One region of the Streptomyces sp. NPDC090025 genome, then DNA from elsewhere that is predicted to be linked to it. Evidence: riboswitches for the same ligand, from Rfam matches in the RefSeq annotation. Region 1 holds a riboswitch; the other holds the start of a gene.

The links. Region 1 has a riboswitch for cyclic di-AMP ahead of ACIPXM_RS06615 (M23 family metallopeptidase). Riboswitches for the same ligand answer to the same signal wherever they lie in the genome.
Region 2: another riboswitch for cyclic di-AMP. It lies ahead of ACIPXM_RS33615 (M23 family metallopeptidase); the one in region 1 lies ahead of ACIPXM_RS06615 (M23 family metallopeptidase).

Annotation. Positions count from the first base shown of each region.
Region 1 covers NZ_JBIVFL010000002.1:119,097-124,078, forward strand. The annotation lists gene ACIPXM_RS06605 (M16 family metallopeptidase) at 1-1,192, shown strand, start outside; gene ACIPXM_RS06610 (M16 family metallopeptidase) at 1,219-2,586, shown strand; cyclic di-AMP (ydaO/yuaA leader) riboswitch at 2,811-2,973, shown strand; gene ACIPXM_RS06615 (M23 family metallopeptidase) at 2,986-3,756, shown strand; gene ACIPXM_RS06620 (GntR family transcriptional regulator) at 3,906-4,607, shown strand; gene ACIPXM_RS06625 (HPr family phosphocarrier protein) at 4,825-4,982, opposite strand, start outside.
Region 2 covers NZ_JBIVFL010000022.1:23,678-28,659, reverse strand. The annotation lists gene ACIPXM_RS33630 (PLP-dependent cysteine synthase family protein) at 1-678, shown strand, start outside; gene ACIPXM_RS33625 (MFS transporter) at 675-2,033, shown strand; gene ACIPXM_RS33620 (PP2C family protein-serine/threonine phosphatase) at 2,147-3,313, shown strand; cyclic di-AMP (ydaO/yuaA leader) riboswitch at 3,526-3,673, shown strand; gene ACIPXM_RS33615 (M23 family metallopeptidase) at 3,685-4,854, shown strand; gene ACIPXM_RS33610 (aldo/keto reductase) at 4,930-4,982, shown strand, end outside.

The sequences.
Region 1 (4,982 bases):
CAAGGGCCGCACCGGCCTGGCCCACCTCTTCGAGCACCTGATGTTCCAGGGCTCGAAGCAGGTGCACGGCAACGGGCACTTCGAGCTGGTGCAGGGCGCGGGCGGTTCGCTCAACGGCACCACCAGCTTCGAGCGGACCAACTACTTCGAGACCATGCCGACCCACCAGCTGGAGCTCGCGCTCTGGCTGGAGGCCGACCGGATGGGTTCGCTGCTGGCCGCCCTGGACGACGAGTCCATGGAGAACCAGCGGGACGTCGTGAAGAACGAGCGCCGCCAGCGCTACGACAACGTGCCGTACGGCACCGCCTTCGAGCGGCTGACCGCCCTGGCGTACCCCGAGGGCCACCCGTACCACCACACCCCGATCGGCTCGATGGCCGACCTGGACGCGGCGACCCTGGAGGACGCGCGGAACTTCTTCCGCACGTACTACGCGCCGAACAACGCGGTGCTCTCGGTCGTCGGCGACATCGACCCCGAGCAGACCCTCGCCTGGGTCGAGAAGTACTTCGGCTCCATCCCCGGGCACGACGGCAAGCCCGAGCCGCGCGACGGCTCGCTGCCCGAGGTGATCGGCGGCCAGCTGCGCGAGGTCGTCGAGGAGGAGGTCCCGGCCCGCGCGCTGATGGCCGCCTACCGGCTGCCGCACGACGGCACGCGCGCGTGCGACGCGGCCGACCTCGCCCTCACCGTCCTCGGCGGCGGCGAGTCCTCCCGGCTGCACAACCGGCTGGTGCGCCGCGACCGGACGGCCGTCGCCGCCGGTTTCGGCCTGCTGCGGCTGGCCGGCGCGCCCTCGCTCGGCTGGCTGGACGTCAAGACGTCCGGCGGCGTCGAGGTGCCCCGGATCGAGGAGGCCGTCGACGAGGAGCTGGCCCGGTTCGCCGCCGAGGGCCCGACCGCCGAGGAGATGGAGCGCGCCCAGGCCCAGTTGGAGCGCGAGTGGCTGGACCGGCTGGGCACGGTCGCGGGCCGCGCCGACGAACTGTGCCGCTTCGCGGTGCTGTTCGGCGACCCGCAGCTGGCCCTGACCGCCGTCGACCGGGTGCTCGACATCACGGCCGACGAGGTGCGCGAGGTCGCCGCCGCGCGGCTGCGCCCGGACAACCGCGCCGTGCTCGTCTACGAGCCGGTGGCGGGCGCGGCCGACGAGACCGACAGCGACGAGGAAGAGGGGGCGGACCAGTGACCGACGCTGCCGCGTCTTTGACGAGCATGACCTTCCACCCGCAGCCGCAGCCGGGCGACGCCAGGCCCTGGGCCTTCCCGGCGCCCGAGCGGGGCGCGCTCGACAACGGTCTGACCGTGCTGCGCTGCGACCGCCCCGGCCAGCAGGTGGTGGCCGTCGAGATCTTCTTCGACGCCCCGCTGGACGCCGAGCCGGAGGGCCTCGACGGTGTCGCCACCATCATGGCCAGGGCACTGTCCGAGGGCACCGACCAGCGCTCCGCCGAGGAGTTCGCGGCCGAGCTGGAGCGCTGTGGCGCCACCCTGGACGCGCACGCCGACCACCCCGGCGTCCGGGTCTCCCTCGAAGTCCCGGTCTCCCGGCTGCCGAAGGCGCTCGGTCTGCTCGCCGAGGCCCTGATCGCCCCGGCGTTCGCCGCCGACGAGGTCGACCGGCTGGTCGCCAACCGGCTCGACGAGATCCCGCACGAGTCGGCCAACCCGGCCCGGCGCGCCGCCAAGCAGCTCTCCAAGGAGCTCTTCCCGGCCGCCGCGCGGATGTCCCGGCCGCGCCAGGGCACCGAGGAGACGGTGTCGGCGATCGACGCCGCCGCCGTCCGCGCCTTCTACGAGGCGCACCTGCGCCCGGCCACCGCCACCGCCGTGGTGGTCGGCGACCTCACCGGCGTCGACCTGGACCAGGTCCTCGCCGACACCCTGGGCGGCTGGAGCGGCAAGCCCGCCGCGCCCCGCCCGATGCCGCCGATCACGGCCGACGACACCGGCCGTGTCGTCATCGTGGACCGGCCCGGCGCCGTCCAGACGCAGCTGCTCATCGGCCGCGTCGGCGCGGACCGCCATGACAGCGTGTGGGCGGCCCAGGTGCTCGGCACGTACTGCCTCGGCGGCACCCTCACCTCGCGCCTCGACCGCGTGCTGCGCGAGGAGAAGGGCTACACGTACGGCGTGCGGGCCTTCGGCCAGGTGCTGCGGTCCGACGACGAGGGCCACGGCGCCTCGATGCTGGCCATCAGCGGCTCGGTCGACACCCCCAACACCGGTCCGGCACTTGACGACCTGTGGAAGGTGCTGCGCACCCTCGCCGCCGAGGGTCTGACGGACGCCGAGCGGGACGTCGCCGTGCAGAACCTGGTGGGGGTGGCGCCGCTCAAGTACGAGACGGCCGCCTCGGTCGCCGCGACCCTCGCCGACCAGGTCGAGCAGCACCTCCCGGACGACTACCAGGCCCGGTTGTACGCGCAGCTGGCGCGCACCGGCACGGTGGAGGCGACCGCCGCGGTCGTCAACGCCTTCCCGGTGGACCGGCTCGTCACGGTGCTCGTCGGCGACGCCGCGCAGATCGCGGAGCCGGTGCGGGCCCTCGGCATCGGTGAAGTGACGGTCGTCACCGGCTGATTGGACCGCCGCCCCGCGCGCGCGGCGTACGAAGGAAGGACCCTGGCGATGCACTTCGCCAGGGTCCTTCATCTTTGGGTGATTTGTCCGGATTGCCGATGAGTGTGACTGAATGCCCTGTGGCATGTCTTACAAACAGGCGTGTCTGTTTGGTGATTGACGCACGATCGGCCTAGCGTCAACCCGACTGTCCGCCCGTCGTACGACGCCGCGCCCGCGGCATCGGACAGTCATCGCCGAGTCCCCGTCAGGCGCGAGCCTGGGGAGCCGGGGACCCACGCAGTCCCTGGGGTGAATCGGACGCCTTCGCTCAGGCGGAGGGGCCCGTAGGAGACCTTCCTGCTCCGAACCCGTCAGCTAACCCGGTAGGCGAGAGGGAAGGAAAGGATCAGCCACTACATGGCGTTCACCCGTGCCACCGGGAAGCATCGTGGTCCGAGCCGGATGGCGCGCCGCAGTGCGGGCATCGCCGGCGTCGCGACACTGGCCACCACCGGCGTCATCGGCACCCTCGCCTCCCCGGCGCTCGCCGCGGAGCCCGAGCGCCCCTCTCCCGAGGACACCGGCCTCACCCAGGTGATCGCCGCGGAGACCCTCACCGAGCGCGTCGACGCCCAGGTCGCCGCCCAGGAGAAGGCCGCCGCCGAGGAAGCCGCCCGGATCAAGGCCGCCGCCGAGGCCAAGCGCAAGGCCGAGGCCCGCGCCAAGGAGCTCCGCCAGGCCAAGGAGCGCGCCGCCCGCGAGGCCGAGCGCAAGCGCCTCGCCTCCTTCCAGCTCCCCGTCGCCGGCTCGTACGTGACCACCGGCTACAAGACCGGCGGCTCGCTCTGGTCCTCCGGCAGCCACTCCGGCATCGACTTCCACGCGGCCTACGGCAGCACCGTCGTCTCCGTCGGCTCCGGCACCGTCGTCGAGACCGGCTGGGGCGGCGCCTACGGCAACAACATCGTGATCCGGATGACCGACGGCACGTACACCCAGTACGGCCACCTCTCCGGCATCACGGTCTCGGTCGGCCAGCACGTCACCCCCGGCGACCGGATCGGCATCTCCGGCTCCTCCGGCAACTCCACCGGCCCGCACCTCCACTTCGAGGCGCGCACCAGCCCGGAGTACGGCTCCGACATCAACCCGGTCTCCTACCTCCGGGCCCGCGGCGTCAACGTCTGACCCACCGCGCACCAGGCACCAGAAAGCCCCGGCTCCCCGTGAGCCGGGGCTTTTTGCATTCCTTGTCACCAGGCACCGTCGGAATTTCCGGCGTCCTGCAATAGAGTCGCGGGAACGCGGTGGGAATTTCACGGAAGCGGAGGTCGGACATGCGCGTTCCGGCGCACTCGGTATGCACGGCGATCCGGGACGACATCGTCACCGGGGTGTATCCGCGCGGCGCCAGACTCACCGAGGAGCAGCTCGCCCGCCGCTACGGCGTCTCCCGGGTCCCGGTCCGCGAGGCGCTGCGCACCCTGGAGTCCGAGGGCTTCGTGGTCAGCCGCAGGCACGCCGGGGCGCAGGTCGCCGAGCCCACCGAGCGTGAGGCCGCCGACCTCCTCGACATGCGCGCGCTGCTCGAACCGCTGGGCGCCGCGCGGGCCGCCCAGCGCCGCACCGACGCCCACCTCAAGGTGCTGCGCGGCCTGGTCAGGCTGGGCCAGGAACGGGCCCGCAGGGGCGGCGGCGCCGATCTGGCCGCACTCGGCGGCTGGTTCCACGAGACCCTGGCCCAGGCCGCGGGCAGCCCGCCGCTCGGCGCGCTGCTCACCCAGCTGCGGCACAAGATCGCCTGGATGTACGTGGTCGAGCCGACCGCCCGGCCGGTCGAGGCGTGGGCCGAGCACGGCGCCATCGTCGACGCCGTGGCCCGGCGGGACGCCGAACGGGCCCGCGCGCTCACCGCGCTGCACGGCGAGCGGGCGGCGGCCCTGCACCGGCTGAAACGGGCGGAGCGCGCGGACCGGACCGGCCGGAAGGGCGTGAGGGTTTCGCAACATGCCGTCAACAGCGCGGGACCCCGGAATTAACACGGAGCCCGTATAACGGAGCCCGTATACAAAAGAGGCGGGAATTCCGGGTGGTGTTTTCGGGTGCCCGGAGCGCGCTGAATTCCGCTATTTCGGATCCCCGCCCCGGGCCGGGTTCCGTTCCGGCCCGAAAAAGAGACCGGAAAAGAGAAACGGCCGTGCCCGCCGGAGAACCGGGGGACACGGCCGTGTCATGACCGTCGTCGGGGAGGACGGGTCAGACGGTCTCGGGGAGCTCCTCGAGACCCTCGGCGACCAGCTTCGCCAGGCGGTCGAGCGCGGCCTCGGAGCCATCGGCGTCCGAAGCGAGCACGATCTCCTCGCCGCCCTGGGCACCCAGGCCGAGCACCGCGAGCATGGACGCGGCGTTGACCG
Region 2 (4,982 bases), on a different contig from region 1:
AACCCGGCCGCCTACACCGGGCTCGCCGCCGAACTGTCCGGGCAGCTCGACCGGATCGACGTGCTGGTCTGCGCGGTCGGCACCGGCGGCCACTCGGCCGGTATCGCCCGCGCGCTGCGCGCGACCAGCAGCCCGGCCCTGGAACTCGTCGGGGTCGACTCGATCCGCTCCACCGTCTTCGGACTCCCGGCCGGGGACCGGCTGATGCGCGGGCTCGGCTCCTCCATCCACCCCGGCAACGTCGATCACGGCGCCTTCGACGAGATCCACTGGGTGGGTCCGGCGGAAGCGGTACGGGCGGCCCGCCGACTCGCCGCCCGGCAGTTCGCGACGGGCGGCTGGAGCGTCGGCGCGGTCGCGCTCGTGGCGGGCTGGCTGGCCCGCACCCGGCCGCGCGGCACCCGGATCGCGGCCGTCTTCCCGGACGGGCCGCAGCGGTACTTCGACACCGTCTTCAACGACGAGTTCTGTGCCCGGCACGGGCTGTTGGACGGTCCGGTACGGGCCGAGCCCGCGCCGTACGAGGAGGGCGCGCCGGTCGACGGCTGGACGCGGCGGGCGCTGGAGCGGGCGGGCCACCCGCAGGCCGTGCCCGGGGCCGGGTCCGGTGCCCGGTCCGATTCCGTGGCCGTGGCGGGCTCCGTGGCCGGGTCCTTCGCCCGGGAGGAGGCCCGATGAGCGGGGCGGGGGCGGGGGCGGGGGCGACGGCTGAGGCGGTGGAGGCCCGCGCCGAGGGCGGGATCTGGCGCCAGACCCGTACCTTCGAACCGGCCGTCCGGCTGCTCTTCCTCAACCAGCTCACCATCAACCTCGGCTTCTACATGCTGATGCCGTACCTGGCGGCCCATCTCGCCGACGGGCTCGGCATGGCGGCCTGGTCGGTCGGTCTGGTCCTCGGCGCCCGCAACCTCTCCCAGCAGGGGATGTTCCTGGTCGGCGGCGCGCTCGCGGACCGGCTCGGGTTCAAGCCGCTGATCGTCGCCGGGTGCGCGCTGCGGACGGTCGGCTTCGGCGCGCTCGCCTTCGCGCAGTCGCTGCCCGCGCTGCTCGCCGCCTCGCTGGCGACCGGTCTCGCGGGCGCGCTGTTCAATCCGGCGGTGCGGGCCTGTCTGGCGGCCGAGGCCGGGGAGGCGCGCAGGGTGCGGGCGTTCGCCCTGTTCAACGTGTACTACCAGGCGGGCATCCTGCTCGGGCCGCTGGTGGGCGTGGCGCTGACCGGGGTGTCGTTCCGGCTGACGTGCGTGGTGGCGGCGCTGCTGTTCGCGGTGCTCACGGGCGTACAGCTGCGGCATCTGCCGACCACCGGAAAGGGCGGCGGTACGGCGGCGGGGCGGGTGGAGCGACCGGCGGAGGGACCGGCGGAGGCGCGGGCGGCGGGGCGGGCGGAAGGGCGCGGGCAGTTCCGTACGGTCCTCGCGAACCGTGTCTTCTGGCTGTTCTCGCTCGCGATGACCGGTTCGTACGTGCTGTCGTTCCAGGTCTATCTGGCGCTGCCGCTCGCCGCCGGGGGCACGGCCGCGACCACCGCGCTGTTCGTCGTGTCGGCGCTCGTGGCGCTCGCCGGGCAGCTGCGGATCACCGCCTGGTGCCGGGCCCGGCTGTCCCGGGAGCGGTGTCTGGTGCTCGGGCTCGGCCTGATGGGGGCCGCGTTCCTGGTCCCTGCGGTGCTGGGGCGGGCGCTTGTGGGGCTGCTGCTGTGCGCGGCGGTGCTCGCGGTGGCGAACGCGGTGCTCTACCCGTACGAGATGGACACGGTCGTCGCGCTGTCCGGGGGCCGCTGGGTGGCCACCCACTACGGGCTCTACAACACGGTCTGCGGGATCGGGATCACCCTGGGGAACCTGGGGACGGGCGTGCTGCTCGGGGTGACGGGCTGGTCGGCGGTGCCGTGGCTGGCGCTGTGCGCGGTGGGGGTGGGGTGCGCGGCCGGGATGGCGGCCCTGGCCAGGGGCGGCCGGCTGGCCGAGGCTTCGGCGGTGGCCGGCGTCGTACGCCAGTCGGCCGAGGAGGAGTCGCCGACCGGCTCGGCCTGACGGCACCCTGGGGTGATCGCGGTGGCGCGATCACGGCGGCGCGGTCCGGTCCGGAGCACGGCGGCGGCCGGGCACCCCCAGGGGTGCGGAGACCAGGGAGCGGGCGAGCACAGGTGGCGCGAGCGGTGGTGCGGGGCGGGTACGGCGGCGGTGTGCCGCCGTACCCGGGGGCCCGGCGCTTCCTGCGGGCGCTGCCGCCGCTGATCATCGTGGGCGGGGTCGTCTTCGACGTGTCGACCCCGGCCACGTACACGGCGTCGCCGATGTTCGTGGCGGCGCCGCTGATCGCCGCCCCCTTCTTTCCCACCCGCACCACCCTCATCACGGGTATCGCCGCGGTTCTGGCCAGCGTGGGGCTGCACTTCTACAACGGGACCTCGGACCAGATCCCCTCGCTGACCGAGACGCTGACGGTGACGACGGTCGCGGTGCTCGCCCTGCTGGTGAACCGGGTGGTGCTGCGCAGCGGCGAACGGCTCGCGTCGGCGCGGGTGATCGCCGAGACCGCGCAGAAGGCGGTGCTGCCCGCGCCGGCCGAACGGATCGGCGGGCTCCAGATCGCCGCGCGGTACGAGGCGGCGCAGGCGGACGCGTTCATCGGCGGTGATCTGTTCGCCGTGCAGGACACCCCCTACGGGGTGCGTCTGGTGGTCGGTGACGTGCGGGGCAAGGGGCTCGAGGCGGTGGAGGCGGTGGCCGTGGTCATCGGGGCGTTCCGGGAGGCGGCCGAGCAGGAGCCGACCCTGGAGCGGGTGGCGGCCCGCCTTGAGCGGGCGCTGGCCCGGGAGGGCACCCGGCGGGCCGGGCTCGACGCCTTCGAGGGGTTCACGACGGCGGTGCTCGCCGAGATCCCGGGCGGCGACCGGGTGGTGCGGGTGGTGAACCGGGGGCATCCGGAGCCGATGCTGCTGCACGCGGACGGCGCGCTGCGGGTGCTGCGGCCGAGCGAGGCGGCGCTGCCGCTGGGGATGGGGGAGCTGGCGGCCTGGCCGGACCGGGCGGACGTGACGCCGTACCCGCAGGGCGCGACCCTCCTCTTCTACACGGACGGTCTGTCGGAGGCGCGGGACGCCGAGGGGGTGTTCTACGACCCGGCGGAGCGGCTCGGGGGCCGGATCTTCCCGGGGCCCGAGGAGCTGCTCGACGCGTTGGTGGCGGACGTGCGGCGGCACACGGACGGCGGGACGACGGACGACATGGCGCTGCTCGCGGTGGGGCGTCCGGCGGCGGGTCAGCCGGAGCGGCGGCGGACCATGCCGGTGGTGCCAGGGGGCCCGTGACGGGTCGTAGTCGAAGGGTGTCGCTCCGATAACAATTGACGTAACGTCAGATTCGGGCTTTGGTGCTGACCTTGCCCTGAGTGGGGGTCAACTCGGACCAATCCCTCCCAATTCAGCGAATGATCAAGGGGAACGGCTTGGAATCGGAGCGCCGAGTCTATTAACGTTCGATAACGCAGCGCGGTCGTCCCAGCCGTCGCAAGAGACGGCACCGTGCGCGTGCGCCGAATTCCGAAAGGGAACCGGGGAACCACCACTTGGGGTGAATCGGGCCCCGCCGCACCCGTGCGGCACTGCCCGTAGGAGACCTTCCTGCTCCGAACCCGTCAGCTAACCCGGTAGGCGAGAAGGAAGGAAAGGAGAACGCCTCCGTGGCGTCCAACACCCCCGCTCCGCATACCCCCTTCGCCCCCTTCGGAACTTCTGGACCGACGGGCGGCCCGGACGGAGCAGGGGAGCCCTGGGACACCTCCGCGCCCGCCGCGGAGGACGGCTGGAACCCGACCGAGGACTCCCTGCGCGGCGACGCCCGCTCGGGCGGCCGCCACCGGATCGTCAAGCAGCGCTCCAACTTCGCCCGCTCCTCCACCGTGCTCGGCGTCGGCGTCATCGCCGCCGTGGGCGCGGGCGGTCTGGCCACCGCCCAGGAGAAGCCCCCGGTCTCGATAGCGCTGCCGGACCTCGACCTGCCCGCCCCGGGCGATCTGCCCGGCGTCGGCGCCCTGCTCGGAGCGGACGACTCCGACGCCGCGCGCGACGAGGCCGTCGGCGGCAACCGCGCCACCCAGCCGCTCACCGCGCTCACCTACACCACCACCGAGGTCGTGGACTCCGCCCACGGCGCCGGTACGGGGGCGGGCGCGGGCCACGCCGCCGGTACGGCCACCAGGACCGAGACCAGGACCGCGGCCGACGCGGGCGAGGCGCTGCGCGCCCGGATCCTCCAGCAGGCCGAGCAGCAGCAGGCCGCGGCCGACGCCGCCGAGAAGGCCGAGACGGAGAAGCGCGCCGCCGAGAAGGCGGCCGCGGAGGCCGAGGCCAAGGCGGACGCGGCGGCGAAGGCGGCGGCCGAGGCGAAGAAGAAGGCCGAGGCGGAGGCCCGGGCGAAGGCGGAGGCCGAGCGGCTCGCCAAGCTCGCCGCCAGCTACGCCCTGCCGACCTCCTCGTACACGATCACCTCGACCTACGGCGAGGCCGGTTCGATGTGGTCCTCCGGCCACCACACCGGTCTGGACTTCGCCGCCCCCACCGGCACCCCGGTCAAGGCGGTGCACGGCGCGACCGTGAAGTCGGCGGGCTGGTCCGGGGCCTACGGCTACCGGATCGTCCTGGAACTCTCCGACGGCACCGAGGTCTGGTACTGCCACCTGTCCTCGATGACGGTCGCCGCGGGCCAGTCGGTCGGCACCGGCGACACCATCGGCCGGGTCGGCGCCACCGGCAACGTCACCGGCCCGCACCTGCACCTGGAGGTGCACACCCCGTCCGGCGACGGCATCGACCCGGCGGACTGGCTGCGCTCCAAGGGCCTGTCGGTCTGACCCCCTCCGGGGTCTGACCCAGGCAGGGCCTGGTGGGACGGAATAGGCCCGGCGGGGCGGGGGTTGCAACTCCGCATGACCTCTCTTCGCCGTCTGGGCGCTTCCGACCTGCACGTCTTCCCGCTCGC